Regions from separate parts of the Streptococcus sp. ZY19097 genome, predicted to be linked through region 1. Evidence: predicted binding sites of a transcription regulator. Region 1 holds the regulator's gene; each other region holds the start of a gene.
The links. Region 1 encodes Rex, which represses fermentation and respiration genes when NADH is low (regulators of the CRP and FNR family bind a similar motif). Its sites were predicted from a motif close to TTGTGAANTANTTCACAA; they were not measured.
Positions count from the first base shown of each region.

Region 2: a site for Rex is predicted at 5,296-5,313, ahead of ABZ559_RS09650 (formate/nitrite transporter family protein). Genes of this name have one in related genera too.
Region 3: a site for Rex is predicted at 8,000-8,017, ahead of adhE (bifunctional acetaldehyde-CoA/alcohol dehydrogenase). Genes of this name have one in related genera too.

Region 1 is NZ_CP160400.1:1,454,241-1,465,188, reverse strand. It holds gene ABZ559_RS07435 (GDSL-type esterase/lipase family protein) at 1-127, shown strand, start outside; gene ascB (glycoside hydrolase family 1 protein) at 509-1,984, shown strand; gene ABZ559_RS07425 (histidine phosphatase family protein) at 2,045-2,641, shown strand; gene ABZ559_RS07420 (histidine phosphatase family protein) at 2,638-3,252, shown strand; gene ABZ559_RS07415 (histidine phosphatase family protein) at 3,254-3,868, shown strand; gene ABZ559_RS07410 (AI-2E family transporter) at 4,518-5,645, shown strand; gene ABZ559_RS07405 (glycosyltransferase family 8 protein) at 5,638-6,465, shown strand; gene radC (DNA repair protein RadC) at 6,509-7,189, shown strand; gene ABZ559_RS07395 (redox-sensing transcriptional repressor Rex) at 7,265-7,909, opposite strand; partial or broken gene ABZ559_RS07390 (YSIRK-type signal peptide-containing protein) at 8,176-8,274, shown strand; partial or broken gene ABZ559_RS07385 (S8 family serine peptidase) at 8,314-10,110, shown strand; gene ABZ559_RS07380 (Fn3-like domain-containing protein) at 10,126-10,948, shown strand, end outside.
Region 2 is NZ_CP160400.1:1,933,855-1,944,802, reverse strand. It holds gene ABZ559_RS09665 (response regulator transcription factor) at 1-285, shown strand, start outside; gene ABZ559_RS09660 (permease) at 500-1,669, shown strand; gene ABZ559_RS09655 (DEAD/DEAH box helicase) at 2,092-5,190, shown strand; gene ABZ559_RS09650 (formate/nitrite transporter family protein) at 5,326-6,090, shown strand; gene pbp2b (penicillin-binding protein PBP2B) at 6,213-8,294, shown strand; gene recR (recombination mediator RecR) at 8,522-9,118, shown strand; gene ABZ559_RS09635 (DUF960 domain-containing protein) at 9,436-9,747, opposite strand; gene ABZ559_RS09630 (DUF402 domain-containing protein) at 9,966-10,499, opposite strand; gene recX (recombination regulator RecX) at 10,586-10,948, opposite strand, start outside.
Region 3 is NZ_CP160400.1:2,460,005-2,470,952, reverse strand. It holds gene purB (adenylosuccinate lyase) at 1-1,072, shown strand, start outside; gene ABZ559_RS12430 (helix-turn-helix domain-containing protein) at 1,289-2,200, shown strand; partial or broken gene ABZ559_RS12425 (helix-turn-helix transcriptional regulator) at 2,242-2,403, shown strand; gene ABZ559_RS12420 (helix-turn-helix domain-containing protein) at 2,480-3,385, shown strand; gene ruvB (Holliday junction branch migration DNA helicase RuvB) at 3,850-4,851, shown strand; gene ABZ559_RS12410 (low molecular weight protein-tyrosine-phosphatase) at 5,139-5,567, shown strand; gene ABZ559_RS12405 (membrane protein) at 5,585-5,965, shown strand; gene ABZ559_RS12400 (acyltransferase family protein) at 5,962-7,749, shown strand; gene adhE (bifunctional acetaldehyde-CoA/alcohol dehydrogenase) at 8,040-10,688, shown strand.

The DNA of each region.
Region 1 (10,948 bases):
TGATCTTTATGATCTCTTATTGGATGATATTGGCAACTTAGCTGAAGCTTACACGATAGATGGTCTGCATCTGACTCAATCAGCATATCACATAATAGCTAAGCGCCTAACAAAACTGGCTTTATAAAAAGTATTTAGTATTTGAATACTAATATTTGCTTAAACAAAAAACTTTTTGTGATGAAGTTTAATACTATAGAGATGCCGAGTCGTGTTGGAAATAATTCTTTCGCTAGAAGAAATGTGAAAATATCAGTCAAAGCGATAACCATCGACATAGACACCCAATCACGAAGAAGTTTGCGTCAGGTATGCTACTGAATCTACTTAATGTTAAGGAAAGTTTTAAAACTATCTAAAGATGAATGAATCAAAATTGAGAGAAGCTTAAAAAAGAAAACTAATAAGCCAGAGTTCCATAGGATAGTATCAAAAATACAGATTATTTTATAAGAAAACGTTACCAATTAGGCATATAATCTAACTATCAAAATAAGAGGTGACTGAAATGACAAAACAATTTCCAGAAGGATTTCTTTGGGGCGGTGCCACAGCTGCCAATCAATTTGAAGGTGGTTTTGATGAAGGTGGACGCGGTTTTGCTACTTCGGATACTGCGCGTGCTGTTAAACCTGAAGAACGAAAAACTATGGGTGGTGAATTTTCAAGTCCTATGACGCTGGAGCGTCTAACATTTGCGATGGAGGATAAGGAAGGCTCTTATCCTAAACGTTGGGGTTCTGACTTTTACCACCGTTATAAGGAAGATATTGCTTTGATGGCTGAAATGGGCTTCAAAACCTACCGCATGTCTATTGCTTGGTCCCGTATTTTTCCTAATGGTGACGAAATAGAACCAAATGAAGAAGGATTGGCGTTTTACGATAAAGTTTTCGATGAACTCAATAAGTATGGCATTGAACCGCTTGTAACTCTATCACACTATGAATTTCCCATTGGCTTAGTATTAAAATATGGTGGTTGGAAAAATCGGAAAATCATTGATTTTTTTGTTCGTTATGCGAAAACTTGTTTTAAACGCTACAAGGGAAAAGTTAAATACTGGTTGACCTTCAATGAAATCAATATTCTCGGGATGACTGGTTACCTGTCTGGAGGACTCTTATTTGAAGATGGAAAACTTCATTTAGATGAGATGTACCAGGCTGTTCACCATCAATTTATCGCGTCTGCCTTGGCTACCAAAGCAGCGCATGAGATTGATTCTGAAAATAAGGTTGGAATGATGTTGGCTCGTATGGAAGCTTATCCAGCAACATGTCATCCAGATGATATCATGAATGCCATTCAAAAAGACCAATCCAATCTCTTTTATTCAGATGTTCAGGTTCGTGGTGAATACCCACGCTATATGAACCGCTTTTTTAAAGAAAATCAGATTGAATTAGTCTTTGAACCCGGTGATGAAGCTATTCTCAAGCAATATCCAGTAGATTTCATGAGCTTTTCTTATTATATGTCATCGGTGACACGACATCCAAACAATCAAACACCAGAACAAAAAGCAACAGCAGGAAATCTTATTTTGGGTGAGGCTAACCCTTATTTGGAAGCTTCTGACTGGGGCTGGCAGATTGATCCAGTTGGTTTGCGAGTAACTTTAAATAAACTTTATGACCGTTACCAAATACCCCTTTTTGTGGTTGAAAATGGTTTGGGTGCTTTGGATAAGCTTGAAGAAGATGGTAGCATTCATGATAACTACAGGATTGATTATTTAGATAAACACATCAGGCAGATGTACGAGGCTATTGAAGATGGCGTTGAGTTGATGGGCTACACCATGTGGGGTTGTATTGATCTTGTGTCGGCATCAACTTCTGAAATGTCCAAACGCTATGGTTTTGTCTATGTGGATGCTGATGACCAAGGTCAGGGGACATTTGACCGCTATCGTAAGGATAGTTTCTATTGGTATAAGGATGTGATTGCTAGTCAAGCAGCAAACATCCTAAACAATTAAAGATTTAAGCTCAGTTGCGGGTTCAACTGGGTTTCTTTGCAAAAGAAAGGAAAAATTTTTATGACCAAACTTTACCTCATGAGACACGGTGAAACCTTATTTAATACGCAAAAGCGAGTACAAGGCTGGTGTGATTCGCCGCTGACGGCAAAAGGAATTGAGCAAGCTAAGATAGCGCATGCTTGGTTTGAAGGAAAAGGTATCCGATTTGAAGAGGTTTATTCTTCAACGCAGGAAAGAGCTTGTGACACGGCCAAAATCGTGGCACCTAGCCAAAACGTTACCCAACTCAAGGGACTGAAAGAAATGAGTTTTGGTCAATTTGAAGCACAGCCTGAAATGTTGCTTCCGAAATTCCGACAAGGTGCACGTTCTTTTGAAGACTTGTTAGTGCCTTTTGGTGGTGAAGATATTTATCAGGTTGGGCATCGGGTTTATGATACACTCAAGTCTGTTTTAGATGAGACAGAGGCTAAAAACCTCCTTATGGTTAGTCATGGGGCGGCTTTGTGGGGCTTGATTCAGTATTTGGATTTGCCTTTTCCAGAGGGGGTTCGTTTTGGAAATTGTAATATTTGTATTTACGAATACCGTTTCGGAGAACTAGTTTTATCTGGTGTGGTTGATCCTATCGAAAATGTAGAGGTGGCTCTATGAAAACTTTTTATCTTATGCGTCATGGTCAGACTCGTTTCAATGAACAAGGTCGAATACAGAGAGCTTGTGACTCACCTTTGACTGACTTAGGCAAGGAGCAGGCACAGGCAGCCAGAAGTTATTTTGAAGAAAAAGGTATTCGTTTTGACAAGGTTTATTCGTCAACTCAAGAACGGGCCTGTGATACTGCAGAAATTGCCACTGGACACTCAGATTACCAACGTCTAAAAGGCTTGAAAGAGTGGGATTTTGGTGCGTTTGAAGCACAGCCCGAGTATTTGAACCCTAAGTTGCAAGATGGTGGAATTGGTTATGGTGATTATTTCCAACAATTTGGTGGGGAAAACAATGAACAAGTACGTGATCGTATGGAAACCTGTATTCGTCAAATTCTAGAAGAGGCAGGAGAAGAGAGTAGCGTATTAGCTGTAAGTCACGGTGGGGCAATCGCTCAGTTTTTCCGCCGTGTTATCCATCCAAATCCTGACATTCGAAAAATGAGAAATTGCTGTATCCTCTATTTTACCTATCAGGACGGTGTCTTTGAACTCCACTCTGTCTATAATCCAGTGGAAAAGGAGTACAGTTACAGAAAGGATGGCAAGAAATAAGATGACAAGTCATTTGTATTTAATGCGCCATGGACAAACTCTTTTTAACGCCTTAGAACGCATTCAAGGTTGGAGCGACTCTCCACTGACAGAATTGGGAATTGAACAAGCTCAAATGGCTGCCGACTATTTTAAAGCGCAAGGACTGACTTTCGACAGCTACTATTCATCGACCTCTGAGCGAGCATCAGATACTTTGGAAATTGCGGCAGGGGTGACAAGCTACACCCGTCTTAAGGGTCTAAAAGAAATGAACTTTGGAAATTTTGAAGGCCAGCAGGAGTACCTTCATCCTCCTCGTCAAGTCCGTAGGGCTGTTGGAAATTATTATGTAGTTCATGGTGGTGAGAGTGATGAAGAGGTTGCTCGGCGGGTCCACACGACCATTACTCATATTTTGGAAGAAAATGACAGTAAAACCATTTTAGCTGTTAGTCATGCTGGCGCCATTATGCATTTTTTAAACTCAATCGGGGTTGATGTCGAAAGCATGGGATTTTTCCCAAGTAATTGTTGCATTTTTGACCTTAGTTTTGAAAAAGGAGCTTTTACTTTGCACGGTATGATTGATCCAGTTAAGGGGGAAATTTTTGAGTATTTGGGTGACTTGACATAATCTTTCAAAATTTAGAACCTGTATTCACAGTTCAGTACTTCTATCTAAGACGAGTTTTTGAGCTACTCATCGTTAGTTTTTTTCAAAATACAATCAGTATTCTCTCAAAAAACTACCTTGATTAGCAAAAAATGATCTCATATCTATAAACACTTCGTTTATGAATACAGGTTCTTAAAATATTATAGTCTTTTAGTACAAGGCAACGAGCTGCAGGTTGCTAGAACAGCCTTTAGGCTGTTCTAGGTTGGAAATAAGACATGCGAAGCAAGTCACTTTCGTAAAGTACGGCAAAGTGAGTTCAAACAATCCAGTGGAGTGTTTGAAGTTGGAAATAGGGAGTGGGAAAGACTCAATAAGTCTAAAGAGTTCTCCTCACTTCCAAACATCTAGGTTCGGGCTAAAATAGTCCACTGGACTGTTAAACCCAATCAACCACTGCGCTGAGATGTTGACACGAACTTTGAGAAGCGAGGCTGGACTTTTTGCTCAGCCTCCTTACGTCGAAATAATAAAAGATAAACTAATTGACTATACTACCTTTTTCAATGACTTACTTAGACATGCTTGCAACTTTTCAGAAGTTTCCTTAACTAAAATTCTTTATTTTTGTGTATAATAGATAAGAAATTAGTTTCAAGGAGTAGTGATGAAATTCGAGAAAAAGCAAGTTTACTATGTCGTTATAGCTTTTACGCTTTGTTTTGCCATACAAGCTTATTGGAGTAGCGGAGCCCAGCTTTTAAACACATTCTATACTGCCAGTTTTCCTTTTTTGATGGGAGCCGGTCTCGCTTACATTATCAATATTGTCATGAGCGCTTACGAGAAGCTTTATGTTCGACTATTTAAAAATACATGGCTAATTAAGTTAAAACGCTCAATTTCTATGATTTTAGCCTATTTGACTTTCACTGTTATCATCATTTGGATTTTTTCAATTGTCCTTCCTGATTTGATAAAAAGTTTGAGTTCTCTAATGACCATTGACACTAAGCAAATTACGAAGCTTATCAATGAGCTTGGTGATAACAAATTGGTTGCGCAAGCTTTAGAATATCTTGGGGCAGGTAATGATTTGGCTACAACCATTCAAAAATACAGCCAACAAGTCCTAAAGCAAGTTTTAACAGTCCTAACCAGTCTCCTGACCTCGGTAACGACTCTTGCCTCGACAATACTTAATTTGTTTATTAGTCTAGTCTTTTCAATCTATGTCCTCGCTAGCAAGGAAAAACTTGGGCATCAGTTCAACTTGTTAATTGACACCTATCTTGGTAAATTTGCTAAAACAGTCCATTATGTCATTGGTATTCTACATCAGCGTTTTCATGGTTTTTTTGTTGGACAGACAATGGAGGCCATCATTCTGGGAACTCTAACAGCTACAGGCATGTTCATTTTTAAACTGCCTTATGCCGCGACGATAGGAGTTCTGGTTGCCTTTACCGCTCTGATTCCAGTGGTCGGTGCCTATATCGGTCTTTGCATTGGCTTTATTTTAATTGCCACACAGTCTATTACCAAGGCTATCTTTTTTGTTATCTATTTGATTATTTTGCAACAATTTGAAGGCAATCTTATCTATCCAAGAGTTGTTGGAAATTCAAGTGGATTGCCAGGAATGTGGGTTCTGCTGGCTATAACAGTAGGCGGCTCACTCTGGGGAGTGTTAGGTATGTTAATAGCAGTGCCATTATCTGCAAGTATTTATCAAATTATCAAAGATCATGTTCATAAACGTCAAACACTTAAGGTAAACACAAAAAATGAGTGATATAATAAACCTTCTTTTTGCCATCAATGATGATTATGTTGAGCAGTTCAAAGTTACTCTTTATTCCCTTTGGCAAAATGCTTCAAAAAAGCAAATGGCAGTCTATCTTTTACAGAAGGAATCTTTATCAGAAAATGAAGCTATCAAACGCTTTTGTCAAGAATTACAAATAACCTATCATCCAGTCATTATTGGTGAAATGGCTTTCGAAGATGCTCCAACTACTGATCGCTATCCTGAAACCATTTATTATCGACTTTTAGCACAGGATTACTTACCAGCAGACTTGGATCGTATTCTTTATCTAGACGCTGATATTTTATGCTTGAATGACATTGTGCCTCTTTATCAAGCGGATTTGAAAGATAATTTGTATGCTGCAGCCAGTCATACTTCAGATGCTAACATTCCTGAACTAGTCAATAAGCTGCGCTTAGGCAATTTCGAGGCTGAAAGTTATTACAATTCTGGTGTCCTGTTGATGAATTTGCCAGAAATTAGACATCAGGTCCAAAAATCGGATATCTTAGATTATATTGCGACGAATGGACGTATCTTGTTTTTACCAGATCAGGATATCTTAAATGCTCTTTATGGTCATAAAGTTTTTCAAATCCCCGATGAAATCTATAATTACGATGCGCGTTATAATGTACTCTATTTTGCTAGAAGCTCTGGTAAATGGGATTTAGATTGGGTTCTTGAACATACTGTATTTTTACATTTCTGTGGCCGAGATAAACCCTGGAAAAAGAACTACCGCGGACGTTATGCCGCTCTTTACAAACACTACCAACAGCGTGTGAAAAAAATACCATGATAAAAATACCTCTACTTACGAATAAACTAAGTGGAGGTATTTTATGTATACTGTAGAATTAAAAAACGAAGCCTTGCTTCCCCGCGAACGTCTTATGGATTTGGGAGCCGAAAATTTAAGCAATCAAGAACTCTTGGCTATTTTGCTTAGAACAGGAACCAAAACAAAACCAGTTTTAGAAGTATCACTCAATATCCTAGAAAATTTAACGAGTTTAGCAGACTTCACTCACCTATCATTACAGGAATTACAGCAAATCAAAGGCATTGGCCAAGTAAAATCTATTGAAATCAAAGCCATGCTAGAATTATCAAAGCGCATCAACAAGGCAGATTATGCTCAACAAGAGCGAATCATGAGTAGTGAAAAATTGGCTCGAAAGATGATGTTAGAACTCAGTGACAAAAAGCAGGAGCATTTGGTTGCCCTTTACCTTGACACGCAAAATCGTATCATCGAACAAAAGACCATTTTTATCGGATCGGTACGTAGGTCGATAGCAGAACCACGCGAAATCCTTTACTATGCCTGTAAAAATATGGCAACTTCCCTGATTATAGTTCATAATCATCCTTCTGGATCTGCATCACCTAGTGAGAATGATTTGCATTTTACAGAGAAAATAAAACAATCATGTGAAACAGTAGGAATTGTGTGCCTTGATCATATTATCGTTGGAAAACATTGCTACTATAGTTTTCGTGAAGAGACGGACATTCTTTAAGAAAAAGTAAAAAAAAAACGAATGATTGACGATTTAGAAAAATACTCTATCGTTTCATTCGCTTTTTACTTTTATCTATTTTGCTTCAGCCTGATTCATGAAGTAAAGTAGCGTTTGCAGTTCGCTTGTTAGATCAACATACTGGACAATGACATTTTTTGGAACATGCAGATGAACAGGTGAGAAGCTCAAAATACCCTTGATTCCAGCATCAACTAAACTATCAGCAACTTCCTTAGCTTGCTCACTTGGAACAGTCAAGATAGCTGTTTCAATCTTGGTATTCTGAATATGTTCTTTAAGACTTGAAATACCATATATTGGAATACCGTCTTCAGTCTTAGTTCCAACAAGTGGGTTATCATCGGTATCAAAGGCAAGTGCAATCTGCATTTTGTTGCGATCATGGAAACGGTAGCGTAGCAGTGCACGCCCTATATTACCGCAGCCTACTAACAGAACGTTTGTAGTAGAATGATCTCCCAAAATATCCGCAAAAAAATTGACTAATTTTGTAACATCATAACCAAAACCACGGCGCCCTAGCTCACCAAAATAAGAAAAATCACGCCTTACGGTAGCAGAATCGATACCCATCGCATCTGCAATTTGTTTTGAGCTAGCTTTTTCAATATTATCCGCGTAAAAACGCTTAAAGATACGATAATAAAGAGACAGTCGTTTTGCTGTCGCCTTTGGAATAGATTTATCAATAGCCATGCTATTATCTCCTTGATTCTTAAACATCTCCATTTTATTTTAAAGAAACTTTGTGAAAAATGCAACATATTGGTACGAAATTTTATGAAAAATCTAAAGTTTTGGAAAGTATAGGGTTTTAGAAATTAGTTGACTTCGAGTATCTTAGCGTGTTTGATAAAAAATATCAAATTATCGAAAACTATTGAATTTTCCGACAATTAGTGTTTTAATAGAAATCGTATTAACGTTTTAGTTAATTTAAGAAAAGTTTTAAGGAGATTTTTATGGCTAAATATCAACGTTTTTCCATTCGGAAATATAAAATCGGTGCAGTATCAGTTCTTTTAGGAACAGTATTTTTAGTAGCAACTGGTGGACAAGTTGCTGCTGACGAAGCTACTTCGCAAGTAGATAACACAGCTATCTTTGTAAAGGCCGATGATACAGCAGTAGAGACTATTGTCGAAACTACAATAGGTACAGGGGCGGATCCAATTTCTTCACAGGCAGAAGCCCCATCAATACCTGCAAGTCTAGTTACGGATGTTGCTACTGAAGTTACAAGTGATGTTACTGAAAATATTCCAATTTCTGAACAAGTTGCTCTAACCAAGGACGTACCAGAAACTCAAGTCACTCCTACAATACCAAAATCACAAGAAGTAGCAAATGATGCACCTTCTGAACATTTACAAGCGGAAGTAGAAACTAAGGCTGTTTCCGAAAATGGTGAACAAACTGGGGTTGCCAACAAATCAGATCAGCCATCAAGTATTGATTCTGATAAAATCATAACAGCGGATAAAACTTGGGTAGCGGGCTACAAAGGAGAAGGAACTGTTGTTGCTGTCATCGACTCAGGCCTAGATATTGACCACGATGCTCTGCGTATCACTAATATTGATGCTGCCAAATATAAAGATGCTAACCAGATGGAAGCTGCCAAAAAGGCTGCGGGTATTTCTTATGGTAAATGGTACAATGAAAAGGTTATTTTTGCCTATAACTATGTTGATGTTAACGATGATATAAAGGAAGCTGATAAGCACTCTCATGGAATGCACGTTACAGGCATTGCCACAGGGAACCCTTCGCGGCCAGATAGTGGTGAATTCGTTTACGGTGTTGCACCAGAAGCTCAAGTTATGTTCATGCGTGTTTTCTCGGATGTCAAAAATACAACAGGTCCAGCGATATATGTTCGCGCCATTAAAGATGCCGTAAAACTTGGAGCAGATTCTATCAACCTTAGTCTTGGTAGTGCGGCTGGTTCTGTTATTAATTCAGAAGAAAGTCTTATTGCAGCTATTGAAGAGGCTCGTAAGGCGGGAGTTACTGTTGTCATGGCAGCCGGTAACGATGGCACTTGGGGTTCAGGACAGTCTAACCCGCTTGCTGAAAATCCAGATTATGGCTTAGTCGGAACTCCTTCAACTACACGTGACGCAATTTCTGTCGCATCTTATAACAGCACAAGCATTATGAGTAAAGTTGTACAGATTGTTGGCATGGAAGACAATGAAGCCTTAAATTATGGCAAGAGTTCTTTCTCAAATCCTGAATTGAGCAAAAAAATCTTTGAAAAAGGACGACAATACGATTACGTTTACCTTGGTACTGGAAAGGCTGATGAAATAGGCGACCAAGATCTCACTGGTAAAATTGCTCTAATTAAACGTGGAGAGATTACTTTTTCTGAAAAAGTTGCTAACGCAGCGGCCAAAGGAGCGGAAGGAGTTGTCATCTTCAATCATACAGCTGGGGAGGAAAATATCAGCATGCAGTTGGATGAAACAGCTATCTCAATTCCATCTATTTTCATTCCGTTTGAATTTGGTAATGAATTGGCTGCACATCCCCAAAAATACAAAATTCAGTTTAACGGAGAATCTGATAAATCTGTTCATCCTCATACAAATGAACTTTCAGATTTTAGCAGTTGGGGACTTTCAGCAGATGGAGAATTGAAACCAGACCTTGCAGCTCCAGGAGGTGGTATTTATTCGTCTATCAATGATGGTGAATATGCTAGTATGAATGGAACGAGCATGGCATCACCTCATGTGGCTGGCGCAGCTGCTTTAGTTAAACAGTATCTTAAAGCCAACTTTCCAACAAAATCAAATGATGAAATTGAAGCTCTAGTCAAGCACTTGCTGATGAGTACTGCTAAAGCTCACTTTAATACTGAAACTCAAGCTTATACTTCACCACGCCAACAAGGTGCAGGAATTGTGGATACACAGGCCGCAACGACAAAAGAACTCTATTTGACAGGTTCAGATGATTACAGTAGCATTACTCTTGGAAACGTCAAGGATAGCTTTAGCTTTGATGTCACTATCCATAACATTGGTAACAAAGATCAAAGACTGAAATATCTGACTAACCTTAATACCGATGGCGTTGAAAATGGAAAATTCACCCTCAAACCACGCTCACTGGCGACTATTGATGGCAATGATATTACTGTAAAAGCTAATAGTACAGCAACCGTTACTATCACAGTTGATGCATCAACCTTTGCCAAAGAACTTCAAGAACAAATGCCAAACGGTTACTATCTTGAAGGTTTTGTCCGTTTTGTTGATTCAGTAGATGGAGTTGATGTTGTCAGCATTCCTTACGTTGGCTTTAGAGGTAATTTCCAAGACCTTGCTGTTACAGAAAAAGCTATCTATAGTCTTGTGGCCGATGGTAAAGGCGGATTCTACTATCAAGTAAAAGACAATGTTGTTGCCACTAACGCTGATGTGACATCCCTCATCACAACAAGTTCGGAACCTGTTTACTCGGCTACCAGTACCATTTCTAACACACCCGGTACTTACAAGGTATTGGGAACGTTCGCCAATGATAGTGGTCAATACATCTTGAAATTAGATGATGGGAAAGCTCATCTTGCCATATCTCCAAATGGTGATGGGAATCAAGAATTATTGGCTTTTAGAGGCGTCTTCCTACGTAATTTCTCTGATCTAAGTGCTTCTGTTTATGCAGCAGATGACCAAGAACTAGCAAATCCACTTTGGGAAAGCCAATCTTCAGGTGGTGAGA
Region 2 (10,948 bases), 480 kb from region 1:
TTAATGGTCACCATCCATGCAGTGCTTTCGGGCAAAAAAGAATACTCACCTGAACTCATGGAGACCTTGGTTGGGCAAAGCAATCCACTGAGCAAGCAGGAAATGGCGGTGCTGGAACATGTGTCACAAGGTCTCACCAATCAAGAAATCGCAAACCAGCTTTTCTTGTCTAACGGGACCATCCGCAACTATATGTCTGCTATTCTGACCAAACTCAATGCTAAAAATCGTCTGGATGCTGTCAATATTGCTCAGAAAAACGGTTGGTTGACAAAACGAAGTTAGGAAATCTAGCTTCGTTTTTTGGATTACTAGTCGGAGGTGTCATCGATTGTAGAAAAAGGAAAAATTGGAATTGTAAAAGAGAGTTGGAAAATGCTAAAATATTATCAATTTGTCCAGATTACCAATACGTGTTTATGGAGTTGCTATGATGATGACTTGATTTTACATTTTTGTCTTGCCATATTATAATTAAAGAACTGGAAAAGGAGGAAGAATGACAAATAAAATGTTATCTCTAGAACTTAGTCCTGAAATTATTGAGCAGCTTGATTTGGATGGAAAGGGTAGTGTGACAGTTACCCTAGATGCAGAAAGATTAACTTTACTCAAGGAGGAAGAGCGACAAGTACGAGCTATTCCTAACTGGGGTTATTTAGTGGGAACTTTGATAGCAACTGCCTTTTTTTATGGTTTTCATCTTTGGCAGCAAACTAGACAAGTCTTATTAGCGGGAGATTATTCGATTACGGGCTTTTTAGTTCTTTTCGGCGTCCTCTTCGGTATGGGATTTTTCACAATCAACTTTATCCTTAATCGGCGAATTTTTCTAGATGGCCTCAAATCACGGCTTTTTTGGCGCATGTCTCCCGTTATCACCATGGCCTTTAGCATTATTTTAGCGGTCTTATTATTGGGATTTTCTTGGTTGGTGAATCAGCTCTTCCGTGGCGCTTCTTTTGACCTGAATACTTCTGCTTTGCTATTTGCTATCATGATTTACACGGTAAGTAGTTTTTGGAGTAGAATAGCAGAGCTGCTAAGAGCAAGCTGGCTGACCAGTCTTTTTACTCTGATTATGTTGTCAGGAGTACTCTTATCTATGGCGACCAATAGTTCAAAGCAATGGTGGCAAGTAAATCTGAGTTTTCTGGGAACTAAAGAGGCTCAGAATAGTTGGCAGTTTAATCTAACTCTGATGTTATCTGCACTTATCTTGATTGCTTTGGTTGATTATCTTTTTGTGGCTCTCAGCCAAAAATTTGGTCATAATAAGAGGTTGATGATTTTGAGAGTTCTTTTAACATTATTGGGGTTAGATTTGGGGGCTGTTGGTTATTTTTCAAATGATGCCGCGTCTCACCTTATTCATACACGTCTGGCAGGCTATCTAGTCTACATTTTGTTAGCTCTGATTATAGGGATTAGATGGCTATTACCAAAAGTTAGTAGGGATTTTATCTTAACATCTTACGTTATTGGTGGGGTACTTGTGGTATTGGAGTTCGCTTTTCAGGGGATTCACTATCTTTCCTTAACAGCTTTTGAAATGTCTGCCTTTCTTCTCGCTTTTAGCTGGCTCATGGCGCTTTTTAAACATTTAGAAAATCTCATTAGCCCAGAAAAACGGCAAATCACCCTTAAACTTTTGAAATGTTCAAATTAAGCCTTTTAAGTACAGTAGCTTCTAAAGGTTTTAGTACTGTGGGTAAAATGTATTACTTTTACTTATTATGGATCTGATGATTCGTTTAAGACATGTTACAGCTAGCTACTTTCTTACTAATTCTGCGTGGACAAGTTCTAAGTAGCTGGTTAAAAGTAAAGCTTAAACATTGGCGGACCGAATGCAGTTGCTTGTAAATAATAAAAAAGGGTTCAGCATTGATATTGCTAGGACCCTTTTTGTTACCGGGCATATTGCTAGATAAAAATACTTTATTCATGGAAATTGATAGTGTGTTTCAATTTTTCTTGACGATGTCAAGTTTAACAATTTTGACAAGAAGTAAGTGATTCAACGATTTTATTCAGCCAAGCTCTGCTATTTTTGTTATAATAGTGAGATAAGATAAAGGTGGTAATACAATGACAAGAATGATTCCCGGACGTATTCGAAGTCAAGGTGTCGCTCTTTATGAACAAGGGCAAGTAAAGATTGAAAACGATGATGCAGGTCTGCTTCATGCGCGTGTAGGTACTTATGAAGTGGATTACTCACTAGATGATGATAATAATGTCTTTTGTAGCTGTGACTTTTTCAAGAAAAAGCCTTACTGTGAACACATTGCAGCATTGGAGTGCTTTTTGAAAAACGACGAACAAGGGCGTGAGTTAGTGGGAGATTTACGGCCCCAAACAGATTCTCAGAAGAGTGTGAAGTCACAATATTATTTTGGGAGTGTCTTTTTGGATGGTTTGGTTGTCAATGAAGATGATACAACTAAATACCGTCTATCTGTTGTTGGTGGAAGAAATCCGTACTCGTCAGATTATTTATGGACTCTGAAAATTAATCGTTTACCTGATGATCGTAGTTACATTGTGCGAGATATTTCAGCTTTTTTATCAACGGTGAGGAAGGAAACTTGTTATCAAATCGGAAAAAATTACTTCGAACCCTTATCTCTGCTCCAATTTGATCAAGCCAGCCAAGAAGTAATTCATTTTCTCTGGCGTCTTATCCCGGACAACGATCGTCTAGATTTAGATTATCTATTACCGAATAGAGGTCGTCATCTTTCCTTGCCAGTAGGATTTTTTGAGGAAGGTGTTCGTCTGTTTGAGGAATTATATGAGTTTACCTTTGAAGGTCATATTCAAGACTACCATCATCTTTATTTTAAGGAATTAGAGGGTGACGATGCACTTTTTGACTTTGAAGTTATGGTTCACCGCCAGTTCATTGAATTAATTATTAGCGAAAAATCTGTCCATCGCTTTTATAATGATGCCTATTTACTTCATCAAGATACTTTTTATCATCTGAATGCCAAGCAAAATAAGATTGTCTCTGCCATTAAAACCTTGCCGATTGAGGCAGATTTGAAGAAACATGTCAAATTTGATTTGGATGATCAGGGCAAACTGGCAGCCAGTCTTTTGGATTTTAAGGAAATTGGTCAGGTCAAAGCACCAAAAAGTTTTGATATTCGTGATTTTACGGTGCGTTTTAATTTTGATTTGGCTTTCAATCAAGGTATTCTTCTCAATATAACCTTTGATTATGGCAATGGTATTCTTGTCAGAAATAAAACGGAGTTGGATAACCTGCCTTTTGCAAGTCATTTCAAGCATGAAGAACGTATTTTTAAATTTATTACTCAACAGGGTTTTGCAGCTAGTTTTTCAAGTACACGTCCACCGCTTGAACCTCAGGAACTTTATTCTTTCTTTACCCAGACTTTGGAACGTTTTGGACGTTTGGGACAAGTTTATCTGTCAGATGAGCTAGAGGAATTACGTTTATCAGAGCGACCACAAGTTCGGGTTTCCTCTAATGCAGGGCTTTTGGATATTTCTTTTGACTTCTCTGAAATTTTTGAAGTTGACGTTGATGAAGCTTTAACAGCGCTTTTTAAAAATAATCCTTATTTTGTCAGTCGTAGTGGAAAGCTCGTTTTATTTGATGAGGAAACCCTAAAAGTTAGTTCAGTTTTACAAAGTCTCAGAGCTAAAAAAACGACCAAAGGCCATCTTCAATTGGATGGTTTAGCGGCCTTCCAATTGTCAGAACTTTTTAAAGATAGTCCATCGGTTCAGTTTTCAAAAGAATTTGAAGCGCTAGCCTACGATTTACGACATCCAGAGTCCTTTCCATTAGAAGAGATGACTATCAAGGCTGAACTTCGCGATTATCAATACACTGGTGTTCGTTGGTTGTCTATGCTTGATAATTATGGTTTTGGTGGTATTTTAGCCGATGACATGGGACTTGGTAAGACATTGCAAACCATTGCTTTTCTATCTAGTAAAATTGAGGTTGACAGTCGCATTCTGATTTTGTCCCCATCCAGCCTTATTTACAATTGGCAAGACGAGTTTAAGAAGTTTGCACCTCAATTAGATGTGGCGGTGGCCTATGGCCTTAAGCCTGTTAGAGATGAGATTATTGCGCAAAAACATCAAATTACTATTACCAGTTATGCTTCCTTCCGACAAGACTTTGAAACCTATCAGCAATCTCAATTTGATTATCTCATTTTGGATGAAGCTCAAGTCATGAAAAATACTCAGACCAAGATTGCACAATATCTGCGTGCTTTTGAGGTTAAAAATTGCTTTGCTTTGTCAGGTACCCCTATTGAAAATAAACTTTTGGAAATTTGGTCTATCTTCCAGATCGTCCTACCTGGGCTTTTACCAGCCAAAAAAGCTTTTCTCAAGCTAGATGCCAAGCAAGTTGCTCGCTACATCAAACCTTTCATTATGAGGCGTAAGAAAGAGGATGTCCTGCCTGAATTACCAGACTTGATTGAAGTGACTTACTCTAATGAATTGGCAGATAGTCAGAAGGCTATCTACCTAGCTCAACTTCGTCAAATGCAAGATCGTATTCGTCAGTCTTCGGATGACGATATTAATCGTCATAAGATTGAAATCTTATCGGGCATTACTCGTCTACGCCAGATTTGTGATACCCCAAGTTTATTTATGGATTATGATGGAGAAAGTGGCAAGGTTGCCAGTCTGCGTAATCTTTTAACTCAGATAAAGGAAAATGGCCACAGAGCTCTAATCTTCTCACAATTTCGTGGTATGTTGGACATCGCAGAGCGGGAATTGGCGGATTTGGGATTGACTTCTTATAAAATTACAGGGTCAACACCAGCCAGTGAACGTCAAGAGATGACTCGAGCCTTCAACAATGGCTCTAAGGATACTTTTCTCATTTCACTGAAGGCAGGCGGTGTGGGGCTCAACCTGACGGGAGCGGATACCGTTGTTTTGATTGATCTCTGGTGGAATCCAGCGGTGGAAATGCAAGCTATCAGCCGCGCACATCGAATTGGTCAAAAAGAAAATGTTGAAGTCTATCGCTTGATTACAAGAGGGACTATTGAAGAGAAAATTTTAGATCTTCAGGAAAGTAAGAAAAACCTTGTGACTACAGTTCTTGATGGTAATGAAAGTAGAGCCAGCATGACTATCCAAGATATTAAAGAAATTCTTGGTATTCCGTCTTAATCATAAAAACTCTCCAATGTCATATTTGAAAAGATTTTGGAGAGTTTTAAATTATTTCTGTGAAAACGCTTGTAATTTTGCTATTTCTTGATATAATGGTTATGTTTGTGACAAATGTAACAATAGGAGGAAAGCATGAAATCACCTGAAGCTATTTTAGAGACAACAATCCATATTGGAGAGCATAAAATTGAAAAAACCTTTCTCGCAAGAGCCATTTTGGGCTTTATCGGAGGGGCAATGATTAGTCTAGGCTATTTGCTTTATGTTCGTGTAGCTGCAAGTGGCATGGAGGTTTTGGGACCACTTTCTAGCTTTATTGGTGCTTGTGTTTTTCCTATTGGGTTGATTGTCATTTTGATGGCTGGTGGTGAGTTGATCACTGGTAATATGATGGCAGTGTCAGCAGCCTTTTTTGGAAAAAAAGTATCTGGTAAAGACTTGTTAGCTAACTGGGCAGTTATTACCCTTTTTAACATTTTGGGTGCTTTATTTGTTGCCTTTGTGTTTGGTCATTTTTTAGGCTTGACTAGTTCAGGGATTTATTTGGATGAAACAGTTGAAGTAGCTCATGCCAAACTAGCAGCGAGTCCTTTACAAAGCTTTGTATCCGGTATTGGCTGTAACTGGTTTGTTGGACTAGCTTTGTGGCTTTGCTATGGGGCTGAAGATGCGACTGGGAAATTACTTGGGACTTGGTTTCCTGTTATGACTTTTGTTGCTTTGGGATTTCAGCATAGTGTGGCAAATGCTTTCATCATTCCAGCAGCCATTTTTGAAGGACAGGCAACTTGGTTGGACTTTATTCAAAATTTTGTCCTAGTCTATCTTGGAAATATTATTGGTGGTGCAGGTTTTGTAAGTTTATTCTACTATTTGGCTTACGGGCATAAAAAATGATTTTGAGATTGAACGTGATGACGTAGAAAAAAAGGTGAAACTTTTCTTAGTCAGTCACGCTCTTTTTTTTTATTTTGTGATAAAATAGAAAGCATAGCTTTTCAAAAACGGGAGACAGCAAAGTGACAAAAAAACCAAAAAAATCATTTAAAATTATCAAGAAGGAGGCCAGTATTCCTCGCCGAATTAACCTTCTCTTTTTTGTGATTGTCTGTCTCTTTACCTTTCTCGTTTTACGTTTGGCACAGATGCAGCTTGCGGACAAGAGTTTCTATGATAAAAAATTATCTGCTACCAATACCTATACGGTGAAACAGTCTCAACCTCGAGGTCAAATCTATGATTCTGCAGGTAATGTGCTGGTAGCTAATGAGATAAAGCAAGTGTTGGTTTTCACGCGCAGCAATACGACAACAGCTGAAGACATGAAAGATTTGGCACAAAAGTTATCTACACTTGTCACTTTAACCGAAACAAAAGTGACAACTAGGGCTAAGAAAGATTATTATTTAGCTGACCAATCTGTCTATGCACAAGTGGTTAAAAATTTACCAGATAAGAAAAAATATGATAATTACGGCAATAAACTGACAGAAGCCACCATTTATGCCAATGCGGTTGAGGCAGTTACAGAAGATCAAATTGCTTACTCAGATGAAGAATTAAAGCAGGTCTATCTCTTTAATCAAATGAATTCGGTATCTGTTTTTAATTCGGTTAATTTAAAAACAGCAGATCTAACTGAAGACCAAATTGCTTACATCGTGGCTAATCAATCCAAGCTATCTGGAATTTCAGTATCCACAAATTGGGAACGCGAAAAGGTCAATACCTCCATTGCTTCCATTATCGGAACTGTGTCATCCGAGGAAGCAGGTTTGCCAAAAGAAGAAGCAGAAGATTATCTTAAAAAGGGCTACGCCTTGAATGATCGTGTTGGGACCTCTTATTTGGAAAAGTCCTATGAGGAATATCTTCAAGGAACTCATACGATACGTAAAATTACAACTGATAAAAAAGGAAAGATTGTCTCAGATCAGGTGACAACTGAAGGGAAATCCGGTAAGAATCTCAAGTTGACGATTAATTCTAATTTTCAAACAGCAGTTGAAGGTATTCTAAGTAAATATTATCAGGCTGACCTTGATGCTGGTTTTGCTACTTACTCTGAAGGTGCTTATGTTGTTGCCCTTAATCCTAAAACTGGTGGTGTTTTGGCTATGGCGGGGCTATCCCATGAAACAGGAGAGACAACGGCTAGTCCAGATGCTCTAGGGACGATAACGGATGTCTTTGTTCCAGGATCTGTTGTTAAGGCTGCGACCATATCGGCTGGTTGGGAGTCAGGAGTTATCTCAGGAAATCAAGTTCTGGCTGACCAGTCAATTAACTTGGCAGGATCTGCTCCCATTAAATCTTGGTTTACGGGAAGCAATTCAACCAATATCACAGTAGCACAAGCCTTAGAATATTCATCAAATACTTATATGGTTCAAATCGCTCTTAAAATGATGGGACAGGAATATTACTCAGGCATGGTACTAATGACAAGTGGTATGCAGGAAGCTATGGAAAAACTTAGAGCTACTTTTGCAGAATATGGTCTAGGTGTAGATACTGGATTAGATGTTAGTGGTGAGTCTATTGGTTTGACTTCATCAGATTACACTGCGTTCAATGTCTTGACTGAAGCCTTTGGTCAGTACGATTCTTACACTGTTCTACAGTTGGCTCAATATGCTGCAACAGTTGCTAATGGCGGAAATCGAGTGGCGCCCCACCTTGTTGAAGGAATTTATGATGCAGATGATTCAGGTGGAGTGGGAACCTTGTCAAAATCCATAGATACTAAGGTTTTAAATCAAATCAATATCTCTTCGGACGACATGGCAGTGCTCCAACAAGGTTTTTATCAAGTAGTCAATAGCTCAAGTGGTTATGCGACAGGAACCAAAATGCGTGGTTCATCAGTTACCATTGCAGGTAAAACTGGTACGGCGGAAACCTATGCTAAAGCTAGCAATGGAGACATTGTTACGACGGTCAATTCAAGTGTGCTGGCCTATGATTACTCTACTAGTAGCGATTCTAAGATTGCGGTAGCGGTCATCATTCCACATTTAACAAGTGATGAAAACTACTCAAACCAATTGATTGCTAAAGATATTATTGACCTCTATATGCAATCTTATGTTAATCAATAAAACAGTTTAGAACGGGAGAGAGCACAACAAACACAACAAACAACAAGGGTTCTTATCGTTTTTGTGTTTATGAGTATGAGCTAAAATGCTTTAGCGTGCTGATTTATCTACTCCCAACCTGTAGGGCTCAACTGTCTGGGCGATAGTTTGAGTTTGAAAATGAAACGAACTTCAAAAATAAAAAGTGAGTTCGGACTTTTTACCTAGTTTCTTGAAAGGAGAATTATTTGCTGTATCCTACTCCGATTGCTAAGTTGATTGAAAGCTTTACAAAGTTGCCAGGTATTGGCATCAAAACGGCGACTCGCCTTGCTTTCTATACTATTGGCATGTCTGATGAAGATGTTAATGACTTTGCTAAAAATCTCTTAGCTGCCAAACGTGAATTAACTTACTGTTCTATTTGCGGTAACCTTACGGATGATGACCCCTGCAATATCTGTACTGATGAGAGTCGTGATCGAAGCGTCATCTTAGTAGTAGAAGATTCTAAGGATGTCTCCGCTATGGAAAAAATTCAAGAATATCATGGACTTTACCATGTTCTTCATGGACTTATTTCACCGATGAATGGTGTTAGCCCAGATGACATCAATCTTAAAACTTTGATTACCAGACTTATGGATAGCGAAGTGAGTGAAGTCATTGTAGCGACTAATGCAACCGCTGATGGGGAAGCGACCTCCATGTACATTTCTCGTGTCCTTAAACCAGCAGGTATTAAGGTTACCCGCCTAGCGCGCGGTTTAGCTGTTGGTTCTGACATTGAATACGCTGATGAGGTCACGCTGTTGCGTGCCATTGAAAACCGAACAGAATTATAGTCTTTCAGTTTGTATTATGTAAACTGAATAGTTACAAAAAGAGTGGAAACATGCATAAATTGACTAGCAATCTCTGTATGTTTTCACTCTTCTTTGTATTTTTTTATGGTTAAAGTCAGTCAGGCTCTTTTTTGAATGTCCTGACTGAATAAGGCTCATAGCATAATTTTGCACCCAATGAAAACCGATTCCATAGATTAACACGTTGTTATGATTTGTGAAATGAATGCTGAGAAGTAATGGGAAATTAGACTTAACAGCAATAGTGTAGGTAGAAGAAATTTCATCAAGCTGAGTTGTTTTAATGTCACGGAGTATCAATCTGTTTCGTGTGGTAGGACAATCGTTTCAATGCCAGCATTGTCAGTAATGTTGACGATTTCAGGAAAAAATGGGTCAAAAGGTGTATTATAGTCAAAAACGATGTGGATTTGACGTTTTCTATCATAATATTCAAGGGATAGTTTGTCTTTTTTGTTTGCCAACCGGAAAGTCAAGGTTCGATCTAATGGCACAACTCCCTTGAGATAGTTGTCAAGAATATCCCAAAAGGTGTCAATAATTGGATGAGGGAGGCTAGTTACAACACCAAAACTAGCATATCGTTCTTTAGTGTGTTCAAATGCCATAGCAATTTTCCTTTCTACTAAGAACCTGTATTCACAAGCGAAGTGCTTATAGATAAGAGAGAGTTTTCTTGCTAATCAAGGCAGTTTTTTGAGAGAATGCTGACTGTATCTTGAAAAAATTAACGATGAGTAGCTCAAAAACTAGCCTTAGATAGAAGTGCTGAACTGTGAATACAGGTTCTTAGTATGAAAGCACCCCGAATGGGGTGCTGACAACTTTAACGATTCTTCAGTTCAAGATAACGTTTGTACCAAATATTGACATAGGATTGTGAAAATGGTCCCTTGCCATTGTTAATCCAGTCAACCAAGATTTTGACATTTTCTTTTAGAATAAAGTCTAAATCAGCAGAATAGGCCATCTTGCGCTTATGTGTCTCATATTCATCAACATCAAGCAACCGCTTTTCACCATCAGCGAAAACTTTGACATCTAAGTCATAGTCAATGTATTTGAGTGCTTCTTCATCCATCACATAAGGACTCGCCAGATTGCAGTAGTAAGAAACGCCGTTATCACGAATCATTGCAATAATGTTAAACCAGTATTTTTTATGAAAATAGACGATTGCTGGTTCACGTGTTACCCAACGTCTCCCATCACTTTCGGTTACGAGTGTATGATCGTTAACCCCAATCAGGGCGTTTTCAGTTGTTTTCAGTACCATAGTATCGCGCCACGTGCGGTGCAAACTACCATCATGCTTATAACTTTGAATTGTAATAAAGTCGCCTTCCTTAGGTAATTTCATGCCCTTACCAACTTTCTACAATTAAAACTTATCTTAGATAGTTTATCATAATTTTCTGAAAAATGCACTGATTAAGAGCGAAAATCTTATAAATAGTCCCTTAGAGCACTATTAATGTCATCAAAACCGAACCCTTTTCGGGCTAAGGCTTGAATTAGTCGTTGTTTGAGGTCGTAACCTTCATATTTTTTGCTGTATTTACGGTAGGCTTTATCAAGTTCTTTGTGGAGCAAATCTTGTTCATTTTCGTCATCAGATTCAATCTCGAGGCTTTCAAAAGCAGTTTTTGCCTCGGCATAAGAAAAGCCTTTGTTACTTAGAGATTGGATAATTTTATCCTTAAGGGTTCTAGCAGGTAATTTAGTTTGGTACTTTTTCAGAAGTTTGTTAGCAGCGTTTTCTGCGACCTCACTGAAATCCTGTTTTTCTATTTCCTGATCAATAAGCTG
Region 3 (10,948 bases), 1.0 Mb from region 1:
GGTTTCTGAGACGCTGGGTGAGGAGCGCAAGTGGGTGCATTTTGGGCTGACTTCAACGGATGTGGTGGATACGGCTTATGGCTACCTCTACAAGCAGGCTAATGACATTATTCGCAAGGATTTGGATAATTTCCTCAATATCATCGCTGATAAGGCTAAGGAGCACAAGTTTACAATCATGATGGGGCGTACCCACGGTGTCCATGCGGAGCCAACGACTTTTGGTCTCAAACTTGCGACTTGGTACAGTGAAATGAAGCGGAATATCGAGCGTTTTGAACATGCTGCCGCTGGTGTGGAAGCTGGGAAAATCTCTGGTGCTGTTGGTAACTTCGCTAATATTCCACCATTTGTTGAAGCTTATGTGTGTGAAAAACTTGGTATTCGCCCGCAGGAGATTTCAACCCAAGTCTTGCCACGTGACCTTCATGCAGAATACTTTGCAGTGCTAGCCAGCATTGCCACATCCATTGAACGTATGGCAACAGAAATCCGCGGTCTGCAAAAATCTGAACAGCGTGAGGTGGAAGAGTTCTTTGCCAAAGGTCAAAAGGGTAGCTCGGCCATGCCTCACAAGCGCAATCCCATCGGCTCTGAGAACATGACGGGTCTTGCTCGCGTCATCCGCGGTCACATGGTGACAGCCTATGAAAATGTGTCCCTCTGGCACGAGCGTGATATTTCCCACTCATCAGCGGAGCGCATTATCACGCCTGATACGACCATTCTCATTGACTACATGCTCAACCGCTTTGGCAATATCGTCAAGAATCTGACGGTCTTCCCAGAAAATATGAAGCGCAACATGGGCTCTACCTTTGGATTGATCTTCAGCCAGCGTGCTATGCTGACCTTGATTGAAAAAGGCATGACCCGCGAAGAGGCTTACGACCTTGTTCAGCCTAAAACGGCGCAGTCTTGGGACAATCAAGTAGACTTCAAACCGCTGCTGGAAGCAGACCCAGAAGTCACTTCCCGCCTGAGCCAAGACGAAATCGACGAAATCTTCAACCCAGCCTACTATACCAAGCGTGTCAATGAAATCTTTGAGCGCATTGGGCTTGGAGATTAATTAGCATAAACTAAAAATTCTAGAGTTTGAAATGCAGACTTAAAGTTAGGCACAGATCCTAACCATTTTGCAATTTATTTAACTCTAGAATTTTTTTGTATAAGTGATTTAATTTTGAATTGTTTGAAAATTATAGCAATGTTTCTTTCAGAAAATGAAAATGTATGTTACAATTATTTAAATAAAACTTAAAACTCTGTCAGAGAGGGGATGATTATGCTTAGTGATTTTGGAGTTAAGGTCCGACAGTTAAGAGAATCAAAAGGAATTGCGAGAGAAGAGTTTTGCGGAGATGAAACTGAACTTTCAGTTCGGCAGCTAGCAAGAATAGAAACTGGATCGCTACCGACCTTGTCGAAAGCTCAGTTTATAGCGAAGCGACTGGGTGTTAGTCTTGGAGAATTGACAGATGGGGAGAGCTTAGAACTTCCAGATCGTTATAAAGAATTGAAATACTTGATTTTACGAACACCAACATATATGGATTCAGAGAAACTCAAAATTCGTGAAGAACAGTTTGATGAAATTTATGAGGATTATTATGATAAACTACCAGAGGAAGAAAAACTGATGGTTACTTTTATTCAATCCAAATTTGAAGTATATCAAACTGGTAATGTTGATTTTGGAACAGAAGTAATCAAAGATTATTTTAATCAGTTAAAAAAGAGAAAGTTATATAAATTAAATGACCTAGTTTTGATAGAACTTTTTCTCCTTTGTTCGGTTGTTTCCAATTTTGATAATACAATTTTTGATGAGATATTTTATGAAAAAATAAAAACTAGTCTTATCAATCAATCACAAACTTTACCTATAGAGGATTTATATTTGTTGAATAGCATCTTGCTTGTTTGTGCAGATGTATCAGTTCGATTACAGCGATATGATGATCTGGATAGGATATTACTGATAAGCCATCAGATAATGACAAAAATTCAGGATTTTCAAAAAATGCCCATTTATTATATGCTAAAATGGGAATATTGTTGGTTTGGCTTGAATGATTTTAAACAAGCTGAAGAATGTTATAAACAGGCTATTTTATTCGCTGGAGTAATAAACGGTGACTATCTTGTAAATAAGTTAGAAGAAGAATGGAGAAAATTAGTATCCAAAATAAATTAGCGAGGCAACATGACATTTTTGTTTCAAACTCTTTAATTTGTATCAGTGATTTTGGGATTAAGGTTCGACAGTTAAGAGAATCAAAAGGAATTGTGAGAGAAGATTTTTGTGGAGATGAAACCGAATTGTCGGTTAGGCAATTAGCAAGAATAGAAACTGGATCGCTACCGACCTTGTCGAAAGCTCAGTTTATAGCGAAGCGACAAAAAGCTAATGGAAGAATAGTATGAAGTGTCACCAAATTTAGTATAACTTAAGAATAATCAGGAGAATTTTTGAATGATAAACCAATTTGGAGAAAAAGTTAGGTATCTAAGAGAGCAAAGAGAAATTACGCGAGAAGAATTTTGCGGAGATGAAACCGAACTCTCAGTTAGACAATTAGCCAGAATTGAGACGGGTTCCCTACCTAATTTATCAAAAGCACAGTTCATTGCAAGTCGATTAGGAGTTCAACTTGGAGAGTTGACAGATGAAAAAAGTTTAGAGCTTCCAAAGCGATATAAAGAACTAAAGTATCTGATTTTGAGGACTCCTTTGTACGCGGAACCTGAAAGAATTAAAACACGTGAGGAACAACTTGATGAAGTTTCAGAAGTATTTTATGACACTCTTCCAGAGTATGAGCAATTGGTTATTGATTGTCTGCAAGCAAAGCTTGATATACATATGAGTAATAATATTTCCTTTGGTTTAGGTATTATAGACGATTATTTTGAACAAATAACTAAAAAAAATAATTATAGTTTAAATGATTTAGTTGTTATAGACATTTATTTTATGAGCATTATATCGGAAATTAAAAAAGGGGAGTCTGCTAGTCTTAAAGACTTCAATAAACTTGTTAATAATTTAATTGAACAGAGAGACAACTTCAATATAGAAACATTATTTGTTTTAAATAATTTACTTATACATGCTTGTGGGGTCTATCTGGAAATTGCTAATATTGAAAAAATTGAGATGCTTATAAAAATTTGTGAGCGTATCATGTCTAAGATTCAAGACTTTCAAAAATCTCCTATTTTGAATATGATTGAATGGAAACTAAGTTTACAACTATTAAAAGATAAGAAACGAGCAGAAGCTTGTTATAGCAAAGCGTTGCTTTTTTCTAATATAATGGAAGATGAATATTTAGAGACAAAATTACAAGAAGAATGGCAAAAAGATTGTGCAACATGACAAAAATGTCATGTTGCTTTTTGGTAATAAAAGATATACTAAAAAATGTAAATAATAAAAATTTGGAGGACCCAAAATTATGAAAAATTGGAAACAATATCGACTTTATCTAGTTCTTGCGACAGCTATTTTTGCTAAGAATGCTAGCTTACTAGGAGATTTCTTTTGGTGGAATCTTTGATTTACTACTATGTAAATATGCAAAACATTAAACTTTTTATACCATAACAAAAAAGGAGTCACATATGTCAATTTTAGAACCTGTATTCACAAGTAAAGTGCTTTTATATAAGAGATCGTTTTTCGCTAATCAAGGCAGTTTTTCAAGGGGATACTGACTGTATTTTGAAAAAAATTAACGATGAGTAGCTGAAAAACTATCCTTAGATGGAAGTACTGAACACAGTTATGAGTTCATTATAGCAAAAGTAGTCTTTTAGGCTATTTTTTTGTATAATATTTTTATGACTAGAATTTTAGATAATGATGTAATGGGTGATGAAGAATTTGTTGAACGTACGCTTCGTCCTCAGTTTTTAAAAGAATACATTGGACAGGACAAGGTTAAAGATCAACTTAAGATTTTTATTGAGGCTGCTAAGCTACGCGATGAGTCGCTAGATCATGTTTTACTTTTTGGGCCCCCAGGGCTCGGTAAGACGACGATGGCTTTTGTTATCGCCAATGAATTAGGAGTAAATCTAAAGCAAACCTCTGGACCTGCAATTGAAAAAGCAGGTGACTTAGTTGCTATTTTGAACGATCTTGAACCAGGAGATGTCCTTTTTATTGATGAAATTCACCGTATGCCGATGGCTGTTGAAGAAGTGCTGTATTCAGCCATGGAGGACTTTTACATTGACATTATGATAGGGGCAAGTGACACTAGTCGTAGTGTTCACCTTGATTTACCACCTTTCACACTCATTGGAGCCACGACACGAGCAGGCATGTTGTCTAATCCTTTGCGGGCGCGTTTTGGAATTACGGGTCATATGGAATACTACGAAGTGGAAGATTTAACAGAGATTGTTGAGCGAACCGCAGCGATTTTTGAGATGGAAATCGTCCATGAAGCTGCGCTAGAATTAGCACAACGTAGCCGAGGGACTCCGCGAATTGCTAATAGACTACTCAAGCGTGTCCGTGACTATGCTCAGATTATGGGAGATGGCGTCATCACTGCGGATATTACTGATAAGGCTCTCAATATGCTGGATGTTGATCATCAGGGCTTGGATTATGTTGACCAAAAAATCCTTCGAACCATGATTGAGATGTATAATGGCGGCCCTGTTGGTCTAGGCACTCTGTCTGTCAATATTGCTGAAGAACGTGATACAGTTGAGGACATGTATGAGCCATACCTTATTCAAAAAGGATTTATCATGCGAACAAGAACCGGTCGGGTAGCAACTGCCAAAGCTTATGAACACCTAGGTTACCCTTTGTCAGACAAGAGTTAAACGTTATTTTATCCAGTGAGTAGAGGTTAAATTCTGATTTTACAAATCAACGCTATAGTCTTTCGGTTTGCTTTTAGTAGACAATAAGCTGTTGGCACTACTGCAGTACGGTGATGCGAGTTAATGACGTAATAAAAACTATAAAATATAAGGAGCTAGGCATGTTTGTTCTAGCTTTTTGATATAAAAACGCATCCCTTTGAAATCTTTGATTAATTTGAATGTAACATACGATTAAATTTTGTTATAATGAGAGTAAGATTATCATTTTGAATTAGGAGATTGTGATGAAGCAAGTCGTTTTTGTTTGTCTGGGGAATATCTGCCGTAGTCCCATGGCTGAGTTTGTCATGAAAGATCTTGCAAAAGGGTACGATATTCGCGTCGAAAGTCGGGCAACATCGAATTGGGAACATGGGAACCCTATTCATCCAGGCACGCAGAGAATTTTCAAAAGACATGCCATTGCTTTTGATCGTCAAAAACGTTCTCAGCAAATTAGCTTGAAAGATTTAGAAGTTTTTGACTTGATTATCGGTATGGACGATGAAAATGTTGCGGATTTGCAACGTCTCTCTCAAGGAAAATATGATGATAAGATAGTTATTTTTAGGAAAGATGGCGTCCCAGATCCGTGGTTCACTGGTGATTTTGAAGAGACCTATGATTTGGTCAAAACTGGCTGTGAAAAATGGCTAGCGCAACTACTGTCATGAAAATAAGGAAAAAGAAAATGAAAAAAATAAACTTAACACGAGGACGCATAGAGTTACTTGCTGTACTGGTGATACTATGTTGCGGACTGTCGGTCTTAACCGTAAACCAGAAGTCTAAAGCAACCCTCCGTTATAACCACGGAAAGCTTGTTTATACAGGTTATGTCGTTAACCACCGTATGAACGGCAAAGGGAAGCTGACTTATGAAAATGGTGATGTTTATGAAGGTCAATTTGTCAATGGTGTCTTTGACGGACAAGGTACTTTCACTTCAAGCACAGGTTGGTCATATAAAGGAGACTTTAAAAATGGTCAAGCTGATGGGCAAGGGACACTAGTAGCACAAGATAAAAAGGTTTATAAAGGAACCTTTAAACAAGGGATTTATCAAAAATGAGAATAAAATGGTTTTCACTGGTACGTGTAACAGGACTTTTGCTAGTTCTACTCTATCACTTCTTTCAAAATACTTTTTCAGGGGGATTTATTGGTGTTGATATTTTCTTCACTTTTTCTGGGTACCTGATAACAGCGCTTTTGATTGATGAATATGCAAAAAGCGAAAAAATTGATTTGCTAGGATTTCTTAAGCGACGTTTTTATAGAATTGTGCCGCCGGTAGTCTTGATGATACTGATTGTTATGCCGTTTACGCTTTTGGTGCGTGATGACTTTCGTGCAAGCATTGGTCAACAAATTGCATCAGTTTTAGGATTTACGACAAATTTCTATGAGATGATAACTGGTGGCAATTATGAAAGCCAGTTTATCCCGCATTTATTTGTTCACACTTGGAGTTTGGCTATTGAGGTACATTTTTATCTCATTTGGGGAGTTTTACTTTGGATTTTGACAAAAAGGAATGTAGGTTCTAAACAGTTTCGGGGGTTAGTTTTTGTTCTTTCAACAGGCTTGTTTCTTGTCAGCTTTTTGTCTATGTTTATCAGAAGTTTTTTTGTTGAAAATATTTCGATGATTTATTTCTCAACACTCTCTCACAGTTTTCCTTTTTTCCTAGGCGCGATGTTTGCGACTATGTCAGGTATCAACGAGACTACCAAACGATTTGAGAAAAATATTGTTCTTTGGCCAAGAAAGCGTGTGATTACAGTCATGGCAACAAGTTTTGCTCTCCTTTTGCTCCTGACCTTTTTGCTTGATTTTAATCATCAATTTACTTATTTATTTGGGTTCATACTAGCGAGTCTCTTTGCTAGTGTCATGATTTATGCAGCGCGTGTTTTACATGAACAAACTTCAAATGTTCGCGAACCCAAGATAATCACGTTTTTAGCAGATATTTCCTATGGTATTTATCTTTTTCATTGGCCTTTTTACATCATCTTTGGTCAGTTAGCTAACAACTGGCTTGCAGCTTTAACAACAACTATTTTTTCTCTTGTCTTTGCTAGCTTGTCCTATTATGTGATTGAACCCTACATTGTTGGGAAAAAGCCAAATCTATTTGGTTTACAATTAGATCTCAGTCCATATAAAAAATGGCTTTTTGGGACGGCTGGGGTGTTAACCATTATCACGATAGCAACCGCTGCTATTGCTCCTAAAGTTGGTAAATTTGAAACCAATCTATTAGTTGATTCTCTTCAACAAGCCCAGAATAATATGAATCGTACCCATACTTTAGCAGCTGGGGACGCCTCAGCTTTAAGCAATGTCAGTGTGATAGGAGATTCAGTTGCCCTAAGATCATCGTCAGCTTTTGCGAGTCTTTTACCAGAAGTTCAGTTGGACGCTGCAGTCAGCCGTAATTTTAGTGAAGCTTTTAACATTTTTAAAAACCAAATTGATTCAAACACTCTATCTAAAACCACTGTTTTGGCGGTAGGTGTCAATTCTTTGGGGAACTATCAAGACGACTTACAGCAATTTATTGATGCTTTGCCTGACGGTTATCGCTTGGTTCTTGTTACTCCGTACAATGCTGGAAACGATGCTGCGGTAGCTGAGGTTAGAGATTATGAGCTGAGTTTGGCTAAAACATATTCTTATGTTACTGTCGCAGATTGGTACAAGGTTGCTGTTGAAAATCCAGCCATCTGGTCTGAAACAGATGGCGTACACTATAGTGATAGTGACAGCACGGGGGCAGATTTATATGTTAAAACTATCCAGAAAGCTATTCAAAAAGCAGCTAAACGCTCAGCTAAGGGTGAGTCTTAGCGTTATAAAAGTTCACTGAAAGGTGGGCTTTTTAATATTGAAAATCAAACTCAGACATTATTGATTAGATGACTTTAAGCTTTATCTGTGTTGGCGTCGTCCATTATAATTTTGATTTTCTTTGAGTATCAGGAAAAGGCTTTAAAGGTATGTAGAATGGTAGGCAAAAAGTTTGAAAAAAAATTCACAAATTTTATGTGAAATGGTTTACAAAAAAAAATATTGTGATATAATGAACATGTAATAAAAATTGTGAAACATTTAACAAGGTGTTTCTAAAGGAGAAAAATATGGCTGAAAAAACTGTTACACCAGAAGAAAAACTTGCTCAAGCTCAAGCACACGTTGATGAACTTGTTCAAAAAGGTCTTGTTGCTCTTGAAGAGTTCCGTAAACTTAATCAGGAACAAGTGGATTATATCGTGGCAAAAGCTTCTGTAGCAGCTCTTGATGCACACGGAATCTTGGCAGCACATGCGGTTGAAGAAACCGGTCGGGGTGTCTTTGAAGATAAAGCAACTAAAAATCTTTTTGCCTGCGAACATGTTGTTAACAATATGCGTGGCGTTAAGACAGTTGGTGTCATTGAAGATGATCCGATTACAGGATTGACTAAAATTGCTGAACCAGTCGGTGTTATCTGTGGGGTAACTCCAACAACTAACCCAACTTCAACTGCAATCTTTAAATCATTGATTGCTCTCAAAACTCGTAATCCAATTGTTTTCGGTTTCCACCCATCAGCTCAAGAATCATCAGCGCATGCGGCTAAAATTGTTTATGATGCTGCGGTTAAAGCTGGAGCGCCTGAAAACTGTATCCAATGGATTACAGAGCCTTCTATTCAAGCAACAAACGCTTTGATGAACCACGATGGTATTGCGACTATCCTTGCGACTGGTGGTAATGCTATGGTTCGTGCCGCTTATTCATGTGGTAAACCAGCTCTTGGGGTAGGTGCTGGTAACGTTCCTGCTTATGTTGAAAAATCAGCTGATATTCGTCAAGCTGCTCATGACATTGTGATGTCTAAATCATTTGATAATGGTATGGTCTGTGCCTCTGAACAAGCTGTTATCATTGATAAAGAAATCTATGATGACTTTGTTGAAGAGTTCAAATCATATAAAACTTACTTTGTTAACAAGAAAGAAAAGGCTCTTCTTGAAGAATACTGCTTTGGTGTAAAAGCAAATAGCAAAAACTGTGCAGAAGGTAAATTGAATGCTGATATCGTTGGTAAACCAGCTGCATGGATTGCAGAACAAGCAGGTTTCAAAGTTCCAGAAGGAACTAATATTTTGGCTGCTGAATGTGCAGAAGTTGGTGAAAAAGAACCATTGACTCGTGAAAAACTTTCTCCAGTTATCGCTGTTCTTAAAGCAGAAGACACTGAAGACGGTTTGAACAAAGCACGTCAAATGGTTGAATTCAATGGTCTTGGACACTCAGCTGCTATCCATACAAAAGACGAAGCTCTTGCAAAACGTTTCGGTACTGAAATGAAAGCAATGCGTATCATCTGGAACTCACCATCAACATTTGGTGGTATCGGTGATGTTTATAATGCTTTCATTCCATCATTGACACTTGGATGTGGTTCATACGGACGCAACTCAGTTGGTGATAACGTATCTGCTATCAACCTTCTTAATATCAAGAAAGTAGGGAAACGTAGAAATAATATGCAATGGTTTAAAGTTCCTTCAAAAATCTACTTCGAACGTAACTCAATTCAATACCTTCAAACTTGTGAAGATATTAACCGTGTTATGATTGTTACAGATAAATCTATCGAAAAACTTGGTTTTGTACAACGCATTATTGATCAACTGAACCTTCGTGCTAACAAAGTAACTATCCAAGTGTTCTCAGATGTTGAGCCAGATCCAGACATCACAACAATCCGTCGTGGTACAGAAGTAATGCGTCAATTTGAGCCAGATACCATTATTGCACTTGGTGGAGGGTCACCAATGGATGCAGCCAAAGGTATGTGGATGTTCTACGAACAACCAGAAGTTGACTTCAGCGACCTTGTCCAAAAATTCATGGATATCCGTAAACGTGCCTTCAAATTCCCATCTCTTGGTAAGAAAGCGAAATATATTGGTATCCCAACAACATCTGGTACAGGATCAGAAGTAACACCATTTGCTGTAATCTCTGATAAAGCTAATAACCGTAAATATCCATTGGCTGACTATGCCTTGACTCCAACAATTGCTATTGTTGACCCAGCTTTGGTTGAATCAGTTCCTGCCTTTATCGCAGCTGATACAGGTATGGATGTTCTGACTCACGCAACAGAAGCTTATACTTCGAACTTTGCCAACGACTACACTGATGGTCTTGCTCTTCAAACCATCAAATTGGTCTTCAAATACCTTGAAAAATCTGTTAAAACAGCAGATCCTGAAGCACGCGAAAAAATGCATAATGCTTCTACAATGGCAGGTATGGCCTTTGCCAACGCCTTTCTCGGTATGAGCCACTCTATGGCCCATAAGATTGGTGGGGTACACCACACTATCCACGGTCGTACAAATGCTATCTTGCTTCCATATGTTATCCGCTACAACGGAACTCGTCCATCTAAAACAACAACATGGCCTAAATATAACTATTGGAAAGCAGATGAAAAATTCCAAGACATCGCTCGTATGTTAGGATTGCCATGTTCAACTCCAGAAGAAGCCGTTGAAGCTTATGCTAAGGCTGTTTACGATCTTGGAGTAGCTGTTGGTATTAAGATGAACTTCAAAGATCAAGGTATTGATGAAAAAGTTTGGAAAGATAGCTTGCATGAAATTGCTCTTCTTGCTTATGAAGATCAATGTTCACCTGCTAACCCACGCTTGCCAATGGTAGCTGACATGGAAGAAATCATGGCGGATGCTTACTATGGTTACGCAGAACGTCCAGGACGTCGTAAATAAGTTTTCAGTTATAATTCTCCCTAAAAAAGCTGAGACCTGAGGTCTTGGCTTTTTTATAACACTATATGTCATTAATTATTTGAAAAAAATCCCAAGAAAACCTTTACATTGTTCAGGCTAAGCGCTATAATAAATGTGACATAAGATGTAACAAACAAAGGGGGTAAGGAGATGGCTGAGCGCTTTTATGAAGTGTTAGCAATTGTTTGGATTTTCATTGCAGGAATGGATCCACGTTGGGGAAATTAAAGGTATTGGCG